Linked DNA regions of Duganella dendranthematis. The protein of the gene in region 2 interacts with the protein of the main gene of each other region in a pairwise test. Links are inferred from orthologs where the notes say so. Each region holds a gene or a part of one and is shown on either strand. Other genes may lie near its edges. The genes, in order: HH213_RS16335 and mtgA.

What was found.
Region 1: the proteins of mtgA (region 2) and HH213_RS16335 interact in binary tests that used the Escherichia coli proteins (3 or more experiments, as listed by UniProt). The link is inferred for Duganella dendranthematis from one-to-one orthologs.

The regions. Positions count from the first base shown.
Region 1 is NZ_CP051684.1:3,575,137-3,579,960, reverse strand. The notes cover bases 1,825-4,824. They hold HH213_RS16335 (peptidoglycan D,D-transpeptidase FtsI family protein), read right to left. Parts: upstream 4,213-4,824; coding sequence 2,437-4,212; downstream 1,825-2,436. Other genes in these bases: rsmH (16S rRNA (cytosine(1402)-N(4))-methyltransferase RsmH), read right to left, coding at 4,481-4,824; ftsL (cell division protein FtsL), read right to left, coding at 4,209-4,484; HH213_RS16340 (UDP-N-acetylmuramoyl-L-alanyl-D-glutamate--2,6-diaminopimelate ligase), read right to left, coding at 1,825-2,440. Outside these bases: HH213_RS16345 (UDP-N-acetylmuramoyl-tripeptide--D-alanyl-D-alanine ligase), read right to left, coding at 1-881; more of HH213_RS16340, read right to left, coding at 881-1,824. UniProt on the Escherichia coli protein: Essential cell division protein that catalyzes cross-linking of the peptidoglycan cell wall at the division septum. Required for localization of FtsN.
Region 2 is NZ_CP051684.1:1,423,263-1,439,333, forward strand. The notes cover bases 8,648-11,629. They hold mtgA (monofunctional biosynthetic peptidoglycan transglycosylase), read right to left. Parts: upstream 10,500-11,629; coding sequence 9,795-10,499; downstream 8,648-9,794. Other genes in these bases: HH213_RS06645 (ABC transporter permease), read right to left, coding at 8,648-8,657; corA (magnesium/cobalt transporter CorA), read right to left, coding at 8,780-9,745; aroE (shikimate dehydrogenase), read right to left, coding at 10,496-11,314; HH213_RS06665 (TonB family protein), read right to left, coding at 11,319-11,629. In the rest of the region: HH213_RS06600 (methyl-accepting chemotaxis protein), read right to left, coding at 1-731; HH213_RS06605 (chemotaxis protein CheW), read right to left, coding at 759-1,274; HH213_RS06610 (response regulator), read right to left, coding at 1,276-1,641; HH213_RS06615 (response regulator), read right to left, coding at 1,661-2,056; HH213_RS06620 (rubredoxin), read right to left, coding at 2,112-2,264; thiD (bifunctional hydroxymethylpyrimidine kinase/phosphomethylpyrimidine kinase), read left to right, coding at 2,356-3,294; hemL (glutamate-1-semialdehyde 2,1-aminomutase), read left to right, coding at 3,312-4,598; HH213_RS06635 (DUF4351 domain-containing protein), read left to right, coding at 4,653-5,627; HH213_RS06640 (ABC transporter ATP-binding protein), read right to left, coding at 5,591-6,916; more of HH213_RS06645, read right to left, coding at 6,927-8,647; more of HH213_RS06665, read right to left, coding at 11,630-12,206; HH213_RS06670 (DUF6445 family protein), read right to left, coding at 12,304-13,017; HH213_RS06675 (ribonuclease catalytic domain-containing protein), read right to left, coding at 13,018-15,063; HH213_RS06680 (chorismate--pyruvate lyase family protein), read right to left, coding at 15,060-15,662; HH213_RS06685 (YqiA/YcfP family alpha/beta fold hydrolase), read right to left, coding at 15,659-16,071. UniProt on the Escherichia coli protein: Peptidoglycan polymerase that catalyzes glycan chain elongation from lipid-linked precursors. May play a role in peptidoglycan assembly during cell division in collaboration with other cell division proteins.

The DNA.
Region 1 (4,824 bases), 2.1 Mb from region 2 along the record:
GCATTGCGCACGTTGTGCTCACCGGCCGCTTGCAGGCGCACGAAGAACTGCTGCGTATCGGCCTCGCTTTCGCAGATAGTGATGAACATCTCGCTTTCGAAATCGCTGGCGCGGAAAGTGCAGCTGACTTCCGCTTCCTTGCTCAAGCCGAAGCGCAGCATGCGACGCCCGGCCGACAGCTCTTCCCACACCGGCGTGAACTCGTCGCCATGCGGGAATACCGCGACACCGTCGGTCGGCAGCGCGGCCAGCACGGCGCCGTTTTCGCGCGCGACTGCTTCCACGGTGTGCATGAATTCCTGGTGTTCGCGCTGGGCGTTGTTGACCATGGCAATGTTGGCGCCGGCGATGGCGGCCAGGCGGCCGATTTCGCCCGGATGGTTCATGCCCATCTCGATCACGGCCGAATGCTGGCTGGCGTCCATACGGAACAGCGTCAGTGGCACGCCGATTTCGTTATTCAGGTTGCCGCGCGTGGCCAGGCGGCCTTCTTCGCCGTGTGCTGCCGCCAGGATCGCGGAGATCATCTCCTTGACCGTGGTCTTGCCATTGCTGCCGGTGACGCCGATGACCGGCATGCTGAACTGCTTGCGCCAGTAGTTGGCGATCTGGCCCAGCGCCACCAGCGTATTCGGCACCACGATGGCCGGCAGCGTAAAGCCGTCCGGCAGTTCTTCGACGATGACGGCGGCGACGCCCTTCTCCGCTGCCTGCGGCAGGAAGCTATGAGCGTCGAACACTTCGCCGCGCAGCGCGACGAACAGATTGGCTGCGATGACACTACGGCTGTCGGTGGAGACGCCGTTGAATACAACTTCGCCGTCACCCACAAGGCGGGCGCCGGTCAGGGAAGGCAGAATTTGTGCGAGTGCTGCACGCATTAATTCGTCCTCATCATGGTTAAGCGTGCCGACAGCGCCAGTTGCGCATGATCGGCGTCGGAGAATGGCAGCTTCTTGCCTTTGATTTCCTGGTACGGCTCGTGGCCTTTACCGGCCAGCAGGATCACATCCGGCTTGGCCGCATGCTTGACTGCCGACAGGATGGCGGCGGCGCGGTCATCCAGCGCCTGCACCGTCGATGCCGGATTGTTCTGGTCCATGCCGGCCAAAATCTGTTCGATGATCGAATGCGGATCTTCGCTGCGCGGATTGTCGCTGGTGACCAGCACGTGGTCGGCGGCCTGCGCCAGCTTGCCCATCTGCGGACGCTTGCCCGGATCACGGTCGCCGCCGCAGCCGAACACGCACCACAGCTGGCCGCCGCGGTCGGTGGCCACAGGACGCAGCGCGGCCAGGGTCTTCTCCAGCGCGTCCGGCGTGTGTGCGTAGTCGATGACGATCAGCGGTGCATCATGGCCGCCGACTTGCTGCATGCGGCCCGGCGCCGGCTCCAGTGCTTCCACCGCTTCGATGGCGGCGCGCAGGCCCAGGCCTTTGGCCAGCATCGCGCCCATCACGCCGAGCGCATTGCTGATATTGAAGCCGCCCACCAGATGCGTGCGCACTTGCGCCACGCCCAGCGCGCACTCCAGATGGAATTCGGTGCCGCCGCTGCGGCCTGCGCGCAGCTGGCTGGCGCGCAGTATCAGCACGCCGTCGATGTCCGGACGCGCGGTGCTGTCGTGCAGCGTGTAGCCGATCAATGGAATCTCGCCGGCCAGCGGCGCAGCCTGCGCTTTCAGGTGATCGATGATGCGCACACCCGCTGGATCGTCCAGATTGACGACGGCGGTTTTCAGGCCAGGCCACTGGAAGAGCTTGAGCTTGGCCGCCTCGTAGGCTTCCATGGTGCCGTGGTAGTCCAGGTGGTCGCGCGTCAAGTTGGTGAACAGCGCCACGTCGAAGCGCATGCCCGACAGGCGGCCCTGTTCCAGGCCAATCGACGAGGCTTCAATCGCCAGCGAGGTCGCGCCTTTGTCGCGCAGGTCCGCCAGCGAACGCGCCAGCAGCACCGCGTCCGGCGTTGTGTAGCCGGTGACGTCGTAATCCACTTCACCGCGCGGACGGAACACGCCCACACCCAGCGTGCCAATGACGGCAGCCGGTTCGCCGCCGCGCGACAGGGCCTGGCCCAGCCACACGGCGCTGGAGGTCTTGCCGTTGGTGCCGGTAACGGCCACGGTGAACATGCCGGCATCCGGCTGCGCATAGAAAGCGTGCGCGATGACGCCGGCGTTCTTTTTCAGGTCCTCGACCGTCAGGTAAGGCACGCTCCACTTGTCGTTCCACGCAAAGCCAGCCGGATCGAGCACGATCAGCGCCGCGCCCTGTTCGATGGCGCCGTCGATAAAGCTGCGGCCATCGCCGGCGTCGCCCGGATAGGCAAAGAACACATCGCCCAGCTTGATGCGACGCGAATCCGACGCCAACTGCGCGCCTGGCGCCAGCTTGCGGATTGCGGCTGCAATAGCCAAAGGGTCGAAAGTAGAAGTCGTCACATGTTCCCCTGTGCTGCAGATTCAGGAATGATGATATGGGTCAGGTCCGAGTCCGGCGCCACGTTCTTGGCGCGCAGCGCCTGCGCCGCCAGTGCCGAGAACACCGGACCGGCGACGTCGCCGCCGACGTGCACCGGACCGCCCGGTTCGTCGATCATGACGGCGATGATGAAGCGCGGATTCGACATCGGCGCCATGCCGATGAAGTTACCAATATATTTGGATTGCGAGTAGCGGCCGTTGAGCACCTTCTGCGCGGTACCGGTCTTGCCGCCGACGCGATAGCCCGGCACTTGCGCCTTGACGGCGGAGCCGCCTGGCTGCGTGACCATTTCCAGCATTTCGCGCATTTCAGCGGCGGTCTTCGGGCTGACCACAGGCGTGCCATGCGGCGCCTCGGTCACTTTCTGGAACGACAGCGGAATGATGTCGCCATCGCGGGCGAAGATCATGTAGGCGCGCGCCAGCTGGATCAGCGACACCGAGATACCTTGGCCGAAGCTCATATTGGCTTGCTCGACCACGCGCCACGATTTATACGGACGCACGCGGCCCGCCACCGCACCGGGAAAGCCCCACTTCGGCTGCTGGCCGAAACCGACCTTGGTGAACATCTCCCACATATCCTGTGCCGGCATGCCCAGCGCGATCTTCGACGTGCCGATGTTGGAGGACTTCTGGATGATGGTCTGCACGTCGATCAGATAGTGCGGGTGCGTATCGTGAATGATATGGCCGCCGATCAGCGCCGAACCGGCGCCGGTGTCGAACATGGTATGCGGCGTGATGCGTTTCTCGTCCAGCGCCAGGCCCACGGTGAAAGGCTTCAGCGACGATCCCGGCTCGAAGGTGTCGGTCATCACGCGGTTGCGCAGCTGTTCACCGGTCAGCTTGGAGCGGTCGTTCGGGTTGTAGGTTGGCCAGTTGGCCAGCGCCAGCACTTCGCCGGTGTGCACGTCCAGCACCACGGCCGCACCGGCCTTGGCGTGGAACTTCTCCACCGCGTCCTTCACCTGCGTGAACGCGATGTACTGGATCTTGCTGTCGATCGACAGCGTCAAGTCCTTGCCGTCGTGCGGCTCGCGCACCGACTCGATATCTTCAACGATGTGGCCCAGGCGGTCCTTGATCACGCGACGGCTACCGGTCATGCCTTGCAGGGTTTTCTGCTGCGCCAGTTCCATCGATTCCTGGCCCTGGTCTTCAACGTTGGTGAAGCCCACCACGTGGGTTGTCACTTCGCCCTGCGGGTAGAAGCGCTTGTATTCCTTGCGGGTCTGGATGCCGTCGATATCCAGCTTCGCGATCTGGTCAGACACGTCCTGCTCCACCTGGCGTTTCAGGTAGACGAAGCTGCGGTCCGAGTCGAGTTTTTTCTGCAGCTCGGCGTCGGTCATGTCGAGCAGCTTGGCCAGCTGTTTCAGCTTGGCCGGCGGCGCTTCCTGCACGTCTTCCGGGATCGCCCAGATGGCCTTGACCGGCACCGACGACGCCAGCACCTGGCCGTCGCGGTCAGTGATCTTGCCGCGCGTCGCCGGCAGTTCCAGCGTGTGCATATAGCGGCTGGCGCCCTGCTTTTGCAGGAACTGGGTCGACACGCCCTGCAACCACAATGCGCGCACGCCCAGCGCCACGAAGGCGGCGAACAATACGAACAGCACCACGCGCGAACGCCAGGTCGGCAGACGCACTGCCAGCACTGGGCTCTTGGAGAAGGCCACGCCTTTGGAGGCGGCCACGCGGGAGGTGTTCACATTGTTGGAGCGGCTCATTTTGCTGGCTCCGGCGTCAGGTATTGGGTGCGCGCGGCGGTCAGCTGCGTCATGTTCAGATCGCGGCGCGCGATTTCTTCAATCCGCGCGTGTTTGCCCAGCGTCGACTGGTCCAGCTGGAACTGGGCCCATTCGATGTCCAGCTGGCGCGCCTGCGTCTGCGCGCGTTCCAGCTCGATGAACAGGTGACGCGCCTGGTACTGCGCGTTGACCAGCGACAGGCCGCACGCGACCAGCAACGCCGTCAACACCAGGTTGATCTTACCGCTCATGCAGCCTCCGCATCCGAAGGAATCGGCAGGCGGCGCGCCACGCGCATCACCGCCGAACGGGCGCGCGGATTGGCGTCGACTTCCTCGTCTGACGGCTTGATCTTGGCCAGCAGCTTGAGTTCCGGCTGCGGCAGGTCCACCGCGCGGATCGGCAGGCGGCGGTCGGGCTGCTCGACGTTGGCCTTGGAGGCGAAGAAGCGCTTCACCATGCGGTCTTCCAGCGAGTGGAAGCTGATGATGGCGATGATCGCACCCGGCGCCAGACTAGCGTAGGCCTGGGTCAGACCGACTTCAAGGTCTTCAAGCTCTTTATTGATGAAAATCCGGATAGCTTGAAATG
Region 2 (16,071 bases):
AATTTGAGCGCGATGATGTCCTCGGTGCGCACCAGCAGGTCGGGCGACATATCGTTCAGTTTTTGCAGCGTCTTGTCCATGCCGCTGAGGTCCGCCTTCAGCATCAGGATGGTGCCGGCGGCGAGGTCGGTGGCGTTCCATTGCTTGCGCGCGGCCGCCACCACAATGGCGATGTCGGACGGCGGCTCGCCGATGGTGCGGCCCTGGTATGTGCCGCCGCGCGTCATCAGGTTGATGTCGTTGGTGAGTTCCTTGCGGCTTTCTTCCAGCTGGCGGAAGCCTTCCGCGCTGCCCTGCACCGCATTCGGCGCAGCCTTGCCGATGCGCTGCGAGTGCATCAGCGCATCGCTGGCGACCTGGGTTTGCGCCGAGCGGTTGGCGTTGTGGATGGTGTTGAGCGCCACGAACACGGCGCTCGCGCCGAGGCAGATCGCCAGCGCGGTCGACAGGATGCTCAGTTGGCGCTGCGCCGGCAGGTGGCCGATCAGCGGCAGCTTGACGTCGGGGGCGGCTTCGATCGGCATAGCGGAGGTGCGGCGGCGTCCCAGCGCATCGCGCAGGCGCAGCGGCGCGTCGCCGTCATCCGCCGCCGCGGTGGACGTATTGGGTGCGGCCGGCGCAGGTGTGCCGGCGGTATGCAGAAACTGCGAATCGCCAAACTCTGAATGTGCTGCTGTATCCTCTGCGGCGTTCCGGCTACCGCGCGACAAAAAGCCCAACTTGAAAGCCATACACCTCTCCGGATTAGGGTTTGCCTGCTAGATCAGTCCTACATGTGCAAAACGCGGTTCCTGCACCAGCAGCGCCAGATCGATGCGGGTCCACTGCTGGCCGTCGCTGTCGAGAAACTGCGAGCTGTCGTCCTGCTGCGTCATCTCGGCCAGCTTGCGCAGGCCCAGCACGCGCTCCACCTGCAAGGCGCAGTTGAAGCCCAGGCCCGGCGCGAAGGTAATCAGGCGACGCTCGGACGGCGCGCTGTCGCCGGCGGCCAGGCCCTGATAGCGCGCCAGGTCGATCACGCCGGTCAGGTGGCCGCGAATATTGGTCAGGCCCAGATACCACTCCTGCGTCAGCGGCACCGGCGTGGCGGCTTGCAGCGGCACGATCTCGCTGATCTGCGTCAGGTCCAGCAGGCACGGACGCCCGCCCAGCAGCACGCCCAGCTCACGTCCGCCGACCGCCGCGCCGCTCTTGGCGGCCTGCATGCGCTCCAGCAGCTGCACCTGGTACTGGCGCAAGCGGCTGCGGCGTTCGGTCGGAGCCTGGCTGTCCATCTCAGCTCAGCGCCGCGATCTTGTCCAGCAGCTCGGCCGGATCGACCGGCTTGACCAGGTAGTCGCGCGCGCCCTGGCGCAATGCCCAGATGCGGTCCGTCTCCTGGCTCTTGCTGGAGCAGATAATGATCGGCACATCCTTCAGCTCCGGATCGCGGGCGATCGAGCGCGTGACTTGGAAGCCGTTCGCGCCCGGCATCACCACGTCCATCAGAATCAGTTCCGGCTTGTCGGCCTTGATCTTGACCAGTGCTTCCTCGCCGCTTTCGGCCACCGTCACGGTGTATCCCTTTTTGGAGAGGATATCGCTCAGGTAGTAACGCTCCGTGGGCGAATCGTCGACGATCAAAATACGTTGTATGGCCATATTTCCCCCTGCGGCTTTCTTATTCTGGTGTAGCGACAGCGCCGCCGGTGTGCTCGCGCACGGCGGTCAGCAGGCTGTCCTTGGTAAAAGGTTTGGTCAGATAGGCCACCGCGCCGACCATGGCGCCGCGCGCGCGGTCGAACAGGCCGTCCTTGGAGGACAGCATCAGCACCGGCGTGGCATGGAATTTCGCACTTTTTTTAATCAGCGCGCAGGTCTGGTAGCCGTCCAGCCGTGGCATCAGGATGTCGCAGAACACCAGCGCCGGGTGATGGTCGTTGATCTTGGCCAGCGCGTCGAAGCCGTCTTCGGCCAGCACCACCTGGTAGCCGGCCTGGCTCAGGAAGATCTCGGCGGAGCGACGAATCGTGCTGCTATCGTCGATCACCATGATTTTCAGGGGCGTAGAGGTCATAATAGATTCGCTAAGATGAGACTACACCATAGCATAGGGCGACGCTGCCCGGGATTCAGATGGCGACCATCTCGAAATCGTCCTTGCGGGCGCCGCATTCCGGGCAGCTCCAGTTCATCGGCACGTCGGCCCAGCGGGTGCCGGGGGCGATACCTTCGTCCGGCAGGCCGGCGGCTTCGTCGTAGATCCAGCCGCAGATGAGACACATCCAGGTCTGGAATTCCTGCGTTGTTTCGTTGCTACTCACTTTTTGCCACCCTCAAGTAAAATGCTGAATTAGGTATCTTAATCTACCCGCCGTGCAAAACCAAACTTCTCCCCTTATTCTCAGCTTTGGCGCCGCCGATCCGGCCGGCGCCATGGGTGTCCAGGCCGACCTGGCAGCTTTCTCCGCCCTCTCCTGCACCGGACTGGCGGTGACCACCGCGTTGCTGATCGGCGACAGCGCCCGCGTCGAAGACCTGCAGGACATCGACCCCGATTGGGTGGCCGACCAGGCCCGCGTGCTGCTGGAGGACATGACCATGGCCGCCTTCAAGGTCGGCGCCATCACCAACCTGGAACAGGTGGCGGCGATCGCCGAGATCCTGTCCGACTACCCGGACGCGCCGCTGATCCTCGATCCCTTCAGTTCCCGCCTGCCGGCGCTGCCCGACGACGACGCCGAAGAGCTGCTGACCGCGATCCGCCAGTTGCTGGTGCCGCAGGCCACGCTGCTGATGCTGTCGCAGGTGGAACTGGGCCGGCTGGCCGAAACCTGGCGCGAGTCCGGCGATGTCGGTGAACCCGGCGAGTCTGGCGAAGCCGCCGCATCCGGCGCCGATGCGGATGCTGATTCCGACGCCGACGCCGACGCCGTCATGGTTGAAGACACGCTGGAATCGGACGTCGAGCACCTGCTGGCCCTGGGCTGCGAATTCGTGCTGGTGACCGGCACCCCGTCCGGCGCGCCGGGCGAAAACGGCGGCCCAAACACGCTGGCCAATACCCTGTTCGGCGCCGATGGCGTCATCAGTCACGACGCCTGGCAGCACCTGACCGGGCCATTCATCGGCGCCGGCGGCACGCTGTCGGCCGCGCTGACGGCCTTCATGGCGCGCGGCGCCGACGTGCCGGAAGCAGTGGCGGCGGCGCAGGAGTACACTGTCGGCGCGCTGGCGCATGCGCAGCGCTACGGCATGGGCAAGTTCGTGCCGAACCGTTTTTTCCATTTACAGTCCGCAGCGGACATGCAGTAGTAGAGAAAGATGCCATCATGACCACGATTTCCAAGAACGACCAGCTGTTCGAGCGCGCCCAGAAAACCACGCCGGGCGGCGTCAACTCGCCGGTGCGCGCCTTCCGTTCGGTGGGCGGCACGCCGCGCTTCATCACCCGCGCCGAAGGCCCGTACTTCTGGGACGCGGACGGCAAGCGTTATATCGACTACATCGGCTCGTGGGGCCCGGCGATCGTCGGCCACGCGCATCCGGAGGTGGTGAAAGCGGTGCAGGAAGCGGCCACGCGCGGCCTGTCGTTCGGCGCGCCGACCGAAGGCGAAGTGGAAATGGCGGAGGAACTGGTGCGCCTGGTGCCGTCGCTGGAGCAGGTGCGTCTGGTGTCGTCGGGCACCGAAGCGACCATGAGCGCGCTGCGCCTGGCGCGCGGCGCCACGGGCCGCGACAAGATCGTCAAGTTCGAAGGCTGCTACCACGGCCACGCCGATTCGCTGTTGGTGAAAGCGGGCAGCGGCCTGCTCACCTTCGGCAATCCGACGTCGGCCGGCGTGCCGGAGGACTTCGTCAAGCACACGCTGGTGCTGGACTATAACGACGTGACGCAGATCGAAGAGGCGTTCGCCAACTTCGGCGACGAAATCGCCTGCGTGATCGTCGAACCAGTGGCCGGCAATATGAACCTTATCAAGGCGTCGGAAGCCTTCCTGCAAGCGCTGCGCGCGCTGTGCACAAAACATGGCGCGCTGCTGATCTTCGATGAAGTGATGTGCGGCTTCCGCGTGGCGCTGGGCGGCGCGCAGGAACTGTACGGCATCGAGCCGGATCTGACGGCGTTGGGCAAAGTGATCGGCGGCGGTTTGCCGGTCGCGGCGTTTGGCGGCAGCGCGAAATTGATGAGCAATATGTCGCCGGTTGGCGCCGTGTACCAGGCCGGCACGCTGTCGGGCAATCCGGTGGCGGTGGCGGCGGGCATGACCACGCTCAAGCTGATCCAGCAGCCAGGCTTCTACGACAAATTGGGCGCCACCGCCAAGCGTCTGGCCGATGGCCTGACGGCGGCGGCGAAGGAAGCCGGCATTCCGTTCTGCGCCGATGCGGTGGGCGGCATGTTCGGCCTGTATTTCAGCGAGACGCCGCCGAACAACTACGCCGAAATGATGGCCGGTAACCGCGAGCGCTTCAACGTCTTCTTCCACAAGATGCTGGACGAAGGCGTGTACTTCGCGCCGGCGGCGTTTGAAGCGGGCTTCGTCTCGGCGCAGCACAGCGACGACGTGATCGACGAGACCATCGCCGCCGCCCGCCGCGTGTTCGCCACGCTGTAATTCACTTGTAGTACCTCAATGCGGGCACCAGCAGCTTGGTCGTAGACTGGCTGCATGCCCGCCACCACGCCTCCCGCCCGCTACGACCTGCCTTGGAAAGCTGCCCTCACCCATGCTTTTCGGGCTTTCATGGTTTTCTTTTTTGGCGAGCTCTGCGTTCAAATAGACTGGTCAAAACGCCCGCGCTTCCGCGATAAGGAGCTGGCTGGGATCATGTTGGGCGATGCTCCCGACGCCATGGTGGCTGACAAGCTGGTGGAATTATCGCTGCGCGACGGCCGCGTGCAATGGGTGCTGGTTCACGTTGAGATTCAGACGCAGCGCGATACATCGCTGGCCCGGCGTGTGCTCGATTACAACTACAGGATTTTTCAGCAATACAAGCAGCCGGTTGCCAGCCTGGTGTTGCTGGCAGATGACGATCCCGACTGGCGGCCCAATGCCTTCCACAACCAGCTGCTGGGCACCAAAATGGGGATTTCTTTCGCTACCGCCAAGCTGCTGGACTATGCGTCCCGTGAGGATCTGGAGTCCTCGCAAAATCCGTTTGCCCTGGTGACGCTGGCCCATCTGCGCACGCAGCAGGCGCATCACGACCCGGATCAGCTGTATGCCGCCAAGTGGCATCTGACCAAGCTACTGTACCAACACCGCTGGAGCAAAGCGCGCATAATCATCTTGTTCAAAGTGATTAACTGGATGATGGCGTTGCCTGAAACTCAGCAGAAACACTTTTGGCAAGCTGCGGCCCAGTTGAAAAAGGAGCGCAAAATGACAGACCCGATGAAATGGATCACTCCGCTGGAAGAAATGTTTATCGACGAAGGCATGCAGAAAGGCGCCGCCGCCATATTGGAGCGGCAGCTCACGCGGCGCTTCGGCCCTGTGTCGAAAACAACCCAGAAGAAACTTGCGAAAGCCAGTCTGGCGCAACTCACCGCCTGGAGCGATGCCGTGCTGGATGCGACATCACTGACGCAAGTCTTCAGGACTCAGTCGGCAGCAGGATCATCTTCTTCCGGACGCTGAATCACGCCGGTGTTGAAGTTGTACTCGAACAGATCGCCGTAACGGCCCCACTCGATTGCCACCCGCAGCGCGCGTTCGGCTTCTTCTTCGCTCAGCGTAAAGCGCAGCAGCTTGAGGAACAGGTCTTCCGGCAGGTCGCCCGATTTATCCTGTTGCAGGCCGTGGCAGATGTAGGCGATCAGCGGCACATGCTCCAGCAACTGCTTGCCGAATATCTCCTGGCGCTCGGTGTTGTTCGCCGCCACATAACGTCCGCCCAGCTCTGTCATCAGGATGTCGCCATTGGTCAGGTAAGTGAAGCCCAGCAGAATCAAGGCATTCAGCACTTCCAGCAATTCCGCGTCAGTCAGCTCGGTCTCTTCGGCGATCTTCGGCAAATCGGCGCGGCCGTGGAACGGCTCTTCGGCCAGCGACTCCAGTATCCCTTCCATGTGCGCGATGCCGGCCTGCGGCAGACGGTCGCCCAGTTGCAGCTTGACTTCCCGCTCGCTGATCAAGCCACTACCACCACCGCCGCGACGCCCGGCGCTGGCCGTCATCAATTCATACACCTTGTCGATCAGATGGCGCACCTCGGCGCTTTCCGCCTTGCGTGGCTGCGGCAAGGAGATCGGCAGCTCGGCGCGAATACGTCCCGGATCGCTGGCGAAGATCAGCACCCGGTCGGCCATCATCACGGCTTCCTCGATATTGTGCGACACCACCAGAATCGCCTTGGTCGGAATCTGGCCCGACTGCCACAACTCCAGAATCTCTTCGCGCAGGCGCTCGCCGGTCAGCACGTCCAGCGCCGAAAACGCCTCGTCCATCAGCAGCACTTCCGGCTCCATCACCAGCGCGCGGGCGATGCCGACCCGCTGGCGCATGCCGCCCGACAGCTCGCGCGGCAACGCGCCTTCAAAGCCGGACAGACCAATCAGGTCGATCACCTTCTCGGCGCGGCGCGCACGTTCTTCCGGCGGCATGCCCTGCGCTTCCAGGCCCAGTTCCACATTCTTCTGCACCGTCAACCATGGGAATAGTGCAAACGACTGGAACACCATGCGGATGCCGCGCGCCGTGCCGTACAAGGGCATGCCGCGATACAGTACCTGGCCCTCGTCGGCCTGGATCAGGCCCGCCATGATGCGCAGCATGGTCGATTTGCCGGAACCGGATTGGCCCAGCAGTGCAACGATTTCGCCTTCGCGCAGCGTAAATTCAACACCTTCCAGCACCGAGCGCGCGGAGCCGTCGGCGCCGCGGAAGTGTTTGCCGACGGCTTTCAGTTCAACGATAGGAGTGCTCATGATTCTGTTCCTAGAAATGCAGCCGGCTTTCGGCCAGGGTGTACAAACGGCGCCACACGAAGTGGTTAAAGCCCATCACGAAAATACACATGATGCCGATGCCCAGCGCGATGCGCGGGAAGTCGCCGGTGGCGGTCATCTCGGCGATGTAGCTGCCGATGCCGTGCGCCTTCAAGGTGGTCGGACCCCAGCTCACCAGCTCCGAGACGATGGCGGCATTCCACGAGCCGCCCGACGCGGTAATCGCCCCCGTCACAAAGCTGGGGAAGATGGCCGGCAACAGGTAGCGGCGCCATTTCAGCCAGCCGGTCAAACCGAAGTTCTTGGCGGCGTGACGCAATTCGGTCGGAATGGTCGACGCGCCGGCGATCACGTTAAATAGCAGGTACCACTGGGTACCGAGGATCATCAGCGGCGACAGCCAGATGTCTGGATTGAGGTGATAGCGCACGATGATAATTACCGCCACCGGGAACACCAGGTTGGCCGGAAACGCCGCCAGAAACTGCGCCACCGCCTGCGTGCGCGATGCCCAACGCGGATTCATGCCGATCCAGATCCCTACCGGCACCCAGACGATGGCCGCCAGCGCCAGCAGCACCACCACGCGGATCATGGTGTACACGCCCAGCATCAGCACATGCCCCACTTCCCCCCAACCGACTTCGGTGCGAATGAAGTGCACCAGGCTCCATAGCGCGTAAAACACCACCGCCGCGATCACCGCATCCCACACGCGCTGCGGCACCAGCGACGGTTTATCCTTGCGCGCGCGGATCGAGGTGCCGTCGTGCGACAGGCGGAACACGGCGATGGAGCGCGACAGCTGGTGGCCAAACCATTCCACCAGTTGCTGCGTGCGTTCGGTGCGGCGCAGCCAGGTGAGCAGCCACGAGGACTGCGCGGTATCGCCGCCGGTTTCCTCGAAACGGAATTTGTCGGCCCACGCCAGCAATGGGCGGAAGAACAGCTGGTCATACGCCAGCACCGCGATCAGCATGGCGAAGATGGCCCAGCCGATCGCGCCCAGATTACTTTGCTCGATCGCCAGCGCGATATAGGAACCCATGCCGGGCAGCTTGATGGTCTGGTTGGAGACCACGATCGCTTCCGACGCCACCACGAAGAACCAGCCGCCGGACATCGACATCATCATATTCCACAGCAGGCCAGGCATGGCATACGGCAGTTCCAGGCGCCAGAAGCGCTGCCAGCCCGACAGCTGGAACACCTGCGCCGCTTCTGACAATTCGGCCGGCACGGTGCGAAAGCCCTGGTAGGCCGAGAAAGCCATATTCCACGCCTGCGACGTGAAGATCGCAAACACGGCGGCGCATTCCACGCCCAGCAGGTTGCCGGGAAATAGCGCGATGAAGGCCGTGACGGTAATCGACAGGAAGCCCAGAATCGGAATCGATTGCAGGATGTCGAGCATCGGCACCATGATTTTTTCAGCGGTGCGGTACTTGGTGGTCAGCGCGGCAAACACGCAGCTGAAAATCACCGACGCGCCGAGCGCGATGAACATGCGCAGCGTGGTGCGCAGCACGTAGTACGGCAGATTGATCGGGTCGAGCGACATCGGCAAGGCCTGGCCGAGTTCATACGGACGCGCCATCTGCTGGCTACCATAAGCCATCAGCACGAAGACCGCCAATACGATAGGCAGCAGCGCCCAGTCCCAGCGATTACCGCCGGCTTCCACCACCTGGCGGGGGAAAAATTGCCGTTTCTTGTTCATATTATTACTTTCTCTGGGCGGCTGAAGGGGCCGCGAGGAGCAAAGGAAGGAGGGAGCGCAATGCGCCGCCCGCCATTCTAATAGATTAATCCGGCAACTATATTACGATCTTGAAAGTTAAGTTATTTCAACCAGCCGCGATGGCGGAAGTACAGGAACGGTGCAATCGCGCTGGTCACCATCAGGACGATGGCGAACGGGTAGCCGAGCTGCCACTCCAGTTCCGGCAGCCATTTGAAGTTCATGCCGTAGATCGAGGCGATCAGGGTCGGCGGCAGGAAGGCCACGCTGGCCACCGAGAAGATCTTGATGATCTTGTTCTGGTTAATGTTGATGAAACCGACCGTGGCGTCCATCAGGAAGTTGATCTTGTCGAACAGGAAGGAGGTGTGGCCGTCCAGCGATTCGATGTCGCGCAAAATCTGGCGCGCTTCTTCAAACTGCTCGGAATTGAGCAGCCGGCCGCGCATCAGGAAGCTGACCGCGCGTCGCGTGTCCATCATGTTGCGGCGGATGCGGCCGTTCAAGTCTTCCTCGTGGGCGATGGCGTTCAGCGCGGCGGCCGCGTCCTGGTCGGTGAAGGTTTCCTGCAGCACGCGGCCGCTAACCTCTTCCAGCTGCTGGTAGATACCTTCCAGCGCATCGGCCGAATATTCGGCGTCGGTGGCGTACAGGTCCAGCAGCACGTCCATGTAGTCGGCGATCGACCCCGGACGCGAACGGGCGCGCATGCGCACCAGGCGGAACACTGGCAAATCGTCGGTATGCACCGAGAACAGAATCTTGCGCGCCAGGATAAACGCCACCGTCACGATGCGCGACGGGCCGTCCTCTTCTTCCAGCAGGAAGTCGGTGCGCAGGTGCAGGTCGCCGTTTTCCGCTTCGTAATAACGGGCCGACGCTTCGATGTCCTTGACCTCGTCCTCACCCGGCAAGATCACGCCGTAGATGGTGCGGACCCAGGCGCGTTCGTCATCCGTCGGGTCGGTCAGGTCCACCCAGACCGGCTCGACCTGTTCCAGGTCGGCGCGACTGTCGATGGGCACCTGGTTGAGCCGGCCATTCTGGAGAACGAAAACATTAATCATGGATAAACGCGCCTTTGGAAACAGCGCAAGTGTACCCGCAAAGCCTGGTTTAAGGTAGGTCCGCTGAGCCCATGCGGCGCAAAATCACGCCGGTGCGGCGCGCCAGGTAATTGGAGTCGCGGTGTTTGTCGAAATAGCGCGGATTAGGCAGCAGCACCGCCAGTTTGGCCGCCTGCGGCGCGCTCAGGTTGGCCGCGCTGACGCCGTAGTAATGCCGCGCCGCCGCCTCGGCGCCAAAGGTGCCGTTGCCGAACTCCACCACGTTCAGGTAGATCTCGAAAATGCGCTCCTTGTCCATCAGCGTTTCCAGCATGAAGGTGATGATCAGCTCCTGGCCCTTGCGCACGTAGCTGCGCGAACCGGACAGGAACAGGTTCTTGGCCAGCTGCTGGGTAATGGTCGAGCCGCCCGAAACCACCTTGTGCTTCTTGTTGTTCTTCTCGTAGGCCTTTTGCAGCGCGTCCCAGTCGACGCCGTCATGGTCGGAGAAGTTGGCGTCCTCGGAGGCGATGATGGCGCGCTTGAGGTTGTTGGAGATGCGGTTGTACGGCACCCACTGCTGCTGGATGTTGGCGTTGGGATTCTTCTCGCGCAGCGCCGACTGCTGCTCGCGCATAAAGCTGGTCATGCCCGGATTGTGGCCAACCCACCACCAGATCTGCAGCAGGAAGTACAGCTGCACCGCCACGAACAGCAGGATCGGGACGATGAACAGCCACTTCACCCAGCGCCATTTACCGGACGATTTACTCATAGCTGGTCACGCAGCTTCTGCAATACATCTGCCGTGGCCGGCTGCACGCCGCGCCACAGGTGGAAGGCTTCGGCAGCCTGCTCGACCAGCATGCCCAGACCATCGCGCAACTGTGCGCCATGCCGGGCTGCGAACTGCAAAAATACAGTGGGCGAGGCTCCGTACATCATGTCCAAAGCCAAACATCCCGGCGCAAAGACCGACGGCGACACGGGCGGCACTTCCGCGCTCAGGCTGGCCGCCGTGCCGTTGATGATGATGTCGTACGCGCCGTCGATATCGGCAAAACCGCATGCCGACACCACGCCCTCGCCACCCAGCGCGGCAAACTGTTCGACCAGTTCTTCGGCCTTGGCCACGGTGCGGTTGGCGATCACCAATTTGGCGGGACGATGCTCCAGGATCGGCAGTACCACGCCGCGCACCGCGCCACCCGCGCCGAGCAGCAGCACGCGCTTGCCGGTGATGCGCACGCCGGCGTTGTTGACAATGTCCGCCACCAGCCCGGCGCCATCGGTGTTGTCGCCGATGATGCCTTCGTCGCTGAACACCAGCGTGTTGACCGCGCCGGCCGCGCGCGCGCGGATGGTCAGCGCCTGCGCCAGCTTGACCGCTTCCAGTTTGAACGGCACCGTCACGTTGGCGCCCTTGCCGCCTTCGGCAATAAAGGCGCGCACCGCATCGGCAAAGCCGTCCAGCGGCGCCAGACGGCGTTCGTATTGGATGTCGTGGCCGGTCTGCGCCGCGTAGGCGGCGTGAATTTCCGGCGATTTACTGTGGGCGATCGGGTTGCCGAAGACGCAGTAGCGGTCCATGTTCTTATCTTCCTCCGCCGCTCAGGTCGGCTTGTAATTTCTCTTCGCGGGTGAATTTGAAGGTGGTGATGATCACCCACAAATCATCCTTGTCTCTGGACAGCATATTGGGCGGAAATTTGCCGAACGGCGCCGAGCGGCGCACGATGCGCATGGCCGCCTCGTCCAGCGCCGCATTGCCGGAACTGCGCTCGACCTTGATGCCGCCCTCTTTCTCATAGATGGTGCCGTCCTGGAATACCGGGATCGACAGCGTCAGCTGGCCATACAGTTTGCGCCCGTTCACGTTCGGGAAGTTCAGCGTGCCGATGTCCTCGATGCGCTTCTGCATGGTCTTGTAATAAATCGCGTAACCGACGCCACGCGTGCTCGGCGTGATCTGCGTGCGGTTCGGCCGTTTGTTCTGGTCCTCGATGGTCTCGCTGATTTCCGCCACGCGGCGGGCGATGGCCTTGCTCGATTCCAGCAGGTCGGCGCCGGTGGGCGTCGGGTCCGGCTTGAGTTGTTCGGTGACCGGCGGCGCGGTGACTGGCGACGGCGAGCGCACCTGGGTCATCAGCTGTTTCTGGCGCTCTTCCAGCTCGGCGATGCGGCGCTTGTTGGCTTTGACGCTGTCGCCCATTTCGGTCTTGCGCATGTCCGGCATCGGCGACTTGGAGCGGCCCTGGTTGGCCGCGCCACCGCCTTCCAGATCGGCCTGGGCGACGGCGTCGGCCTTCAGCGGCGCCTTGTTGTGCTTGGCGTTGACGAGGATGACTTCCAGCCCGGGATCGGCGGCCAATGCCGGCGCCGGCAACGGCGCGATGAACCGCACGGCCAGCAACACGGCGTGCGCCACCAGCGACAGGCCGATGGCGAGGTACAGCAAGCGATTTTCTTTAAAAGACTTCACGCGGGCAGGCTTCAATAGACGTCGGAACAAGGCGGAACGCTGATTTTACCCGCTGATTTTACTCGATTTGGCGAGCCGGTCCGAACGGCCTGGGCTTTCATGCGCCGGCGGCGTTGCGGCGCAGGTTGAAGAAGGCGTTGACCGTCAGCCGGCCGGTCTGCACATCGTCCACCAGCAGCTCGGGAGAATGGATATCGGCGCTGTGCAGCACCGTGCCCGGATAGAAGATGGCCCGGTTCCATGCCGGCTGCGCCGTATAGACCTTCTCGAAATAGCGGTCGCTCGCCACGGCGTAGCCGGGACCGGCGCCGGTCAGCGCGGTGAAGGCGTCGCGCTCCATGCCGCGCGAACGCAGCACCATGTCGGTAAAGGCGGCGTCGGAACAGGTCTGTCGGAAGAAGCCAGTGCCGCCCAGCCGGATGTCGTGAAACAGATACAGCACCATGGCGCCGGTTCCCTCCATGCCGGGCTGCGGCACGGTGTCGCGGTGACACACCCGCTGCAGGTTCTGCAGTTGCGGCGGCTGCAGCGTGGCCAGCGCCAGCCGCGTGGCCAGCATGCTGGTGCGGCGCGCGCCCAGCGGCTTGCGCACATGGCCGATAATGAACTGATCGAAAGCCTGCGCCAGCGCCGGCGGCAGGTTCAGCTCCGGGCCGGGAAAATAATTATGGTCGGCATCGGAAAAGTCCGCGCGCGACTGCCTGGCCAGTTCGACCATCTTGTGCGGTTCCAGCAGCAAGTCGTCGACGATGACCAGGTGTTCCTTGTCGGGCAAGGGCACGACGCGGATCGCCGGGCGCGGATTGAACATTTATGGCGCCGGCGTGTCGGTGACCGGCGCCGCAGTGACCTCGGCCGTGTTTTCCTCGGCAGCGGTCTGGTCCGCTACTTCGGCATCGCCGGACGGCGCGTCGTCCACCTCGTCGTCCTCGAAGTCGACATCGGTAGCGGCCACATCGGTCGGAATTTCCAGCAGACGCGCTTCGATGGTCAGGTCGACCTCGTCCCAGCGCAGGATATCCAGCTTGACCTGCGCACCGCGCGCCACCGACGGCATGCCCGGCAGGCGGATGATCAGCGGAATATCGCTCAGGCGCAGCACTTCGTCCTTCAGCACCACCGCCTCCACCTGACGCGCATTCTCCTGGCCCAGCCAGCGCAAGCACCAGTAGCGCTCCATATTGGCCTGGTGATCCGCATAGGCGCCGTACGCCGCGTCAAACTGCGACACGATGGCGAACAGCTCCGCATCCTTGTGCTTGAAGTGCGCCACCAGCGGCGCCATCACGCCCTTCTCGGCGCAGGCCAGGATCTGCCACTGGTTGACCAGGTCGGTATACCGGCGCAGCGGCGAGGTGCTCCACGCATATTGGTCCACGCCCAGGCCTTCGTGCGGCGCGGCGTGGGTCAGCATGCGCACCTGCATCTTGGCGTTCCAGCCGCCGACGCCACGGCCCTGGCTGCGGTAAATGCCCGGCACGCCATTGTCATGCATCAGCTTGCCCCAGGTGCTGTTGGCGAAGATCATCAGTTCGGCGACGATCTTGTCCAGCGGCGCGCCGCGCTTGCGGCGGGTGACGCTGACCACGTCGTCCTCGACATAGAAGTTGTAATCGACGCGGTTGTTCTGTTCCGGCTTGAGGCCAAAGCCTTCGCGCTTGACCATGCGCGCCGCTTCCAGCACTTGCGCCCACTGCCAGATCAGGCCCAGCGATTCCTTGTGCGGATAGTCGCCCTCTCCGCTAGCCAAGGTTTCTTCGTTGACCAGGTCGTCCAGGTCGTTGTGGCGCAGATTGTTCGCAATCGGCACCAGCTCGGCGCGGGTTTCGGTGGCCAGCACCGACCAGTCGGCCGGATTCAGGGTGGCGTACAGCGACAGCGCCGGGCAGGTCTTGCCCTCGGCCAGCGTGAACGCTTCAACGATGCTGTCCGGCAGCATGGTGATCTTATCGCCCGGCATGTAGACGGTCGACATGCGGCCACGGGCCAGCTTGTCCACCGCGTCGTCCGGCTTGATGCCCAGGCCCGGCGCGGCAATGTGGATACCGATCTTGACGTTGCCGTCGGCCAGTTTGGTCACCGAGAAGGCGTCGTCAATCTCGGTGGTGGTGACGTCATCGATGGAGAACGCCTGCACGTCGGCCACCGGCAGATTGCCCGGCGCAACCGGCACCGGCACGTCCGGGAAGCCGGCGCCTTTCGGGAAGTTCTCGAACAGGAACTTGGCCATGTGCAGCGCCTTGGCCGAGGCCACGCCGCCCACCGCCAGCATCAGCCGCTGCGGCGTGGTGTGCAGTTCGGTGCAGGCGGCGTCCAGCGCCTTGTATTCGATCGAATTCTTGTCCGGCTTGAACAACAGTTGCAGCACGATGTTCTGCATCGCTTCCGGCAGCGTGTTGGCTTTCAGCTCTTCGACATAGGCGGCCTGCACCAGCGCCTGCTGTTTCTTCTTCTCGATGCCGGCCAGCGCGGCGCGCAGCGATTGCTCGGGCGCGGCCTTGTAGCGGCCACGGCCTTTTTTATAGAAGTAGACCGGCGACGAATGCAGGCTCAGGATCAGCCCGGCAGCTTCGGCCGGCTGCGGCGCGTGACCGAAGTATTCGGCGCCCAGCTCGGCAAAGCCGAATTCTTCCTCGCCGGCGACTTCCCACAGGAACTCCAGGTCGATGTCGGCGGCGATGGCCTTGGCTTGCTCCATCAGGTCGGCGGGCGACGGCTTTTCAAATTGCAGCAGCACGTCCTTGGCCTTGACCTTGGTGCGCTTGCCACTGGCCATTTCGACCTGGTACGCCTCGCCGGCCTGGGTCATTACGCTGCCGACTTTGAAATCGCCGGATTCTTCAAAAAATACATTCATCGTTTATTGTCGTTCGTTTTAATCAGTTCCAGCACCGACGGCAGGAAAACTTCCGTTACCAGCAGCGTACCTTGACGGCGCCGATACAGACAGCGCCGTGCATATAATATGTGGGCATCCGGGGCCGCGACGCCGTTGGCAATCAATGCCGTCCGTGCGCGCTGCGCCAAAGGATGCCCTTCTCGCAATCTTGCAAATTCCAATACGCCGCGCTCGACCAGCGGATCGCCAAACAGCGTGGTGCCCAGCGAGCGCTCGCCCAGCGTACTAAACAGCGGCCAGTCGCTGGCCGTGGCCGACATCGGCACCACCGTGTGGCCGAACACCGCAGGCGTATTATCACATCTCAGCAGTACTTCCCTCTCCCACACTCGGCCGGGCCGATGCATGCCGATCGCCACCGCCTCGTCGCTCAGGCAGCGCGCCACGCGCTGATGCAAGCACTGTACGCGGAAATTGTGACTGTGTGCTTTCAGGCGCGCGGTCAGCGAGCCGCCCTCGGTCAGCCATGGCACGTAGGCGGACGGGGCATTCAAGGCCAGCACGTGTGGCTGCCACTGCGCCTGCCGCAGCGAGGCGCTTCTTGGCGGCGCGCTCAAGCCCGCGCCTCAATGCCGCAGAAGGCCAGTATTTCATCGACGTACTGCGGAAATTCGGAGATGGCGTGATCGCTGCCTTGAATAACATGCTGGCGCGCGCCTTGATAGTGGGCCACCATGTCGCGGTAGTCCAGCACTTCGTCGCCGGTGGCGGCGATCAGGAAATAGCGTTCCGGCTTGCTGATCTTCGGCACTTCCAGCGCGTGCAGTTCGTCGATGTATTCGCGCTTGAATTCAAACGGCTCGTCGGAATGGAATTGGGTGGTCACGCCGACGTGCTGGTCCAGGTTCACACGCGGCACGATAGCCGGGTTCAGCAGCACCGCGCGGCAGCCAACGCGCTCGGCCAGCCAGGTGGCGTAGTAGCCGCCCAGGGACGAGCCGATAATGCTCAGTTGCTCGGCCGGCA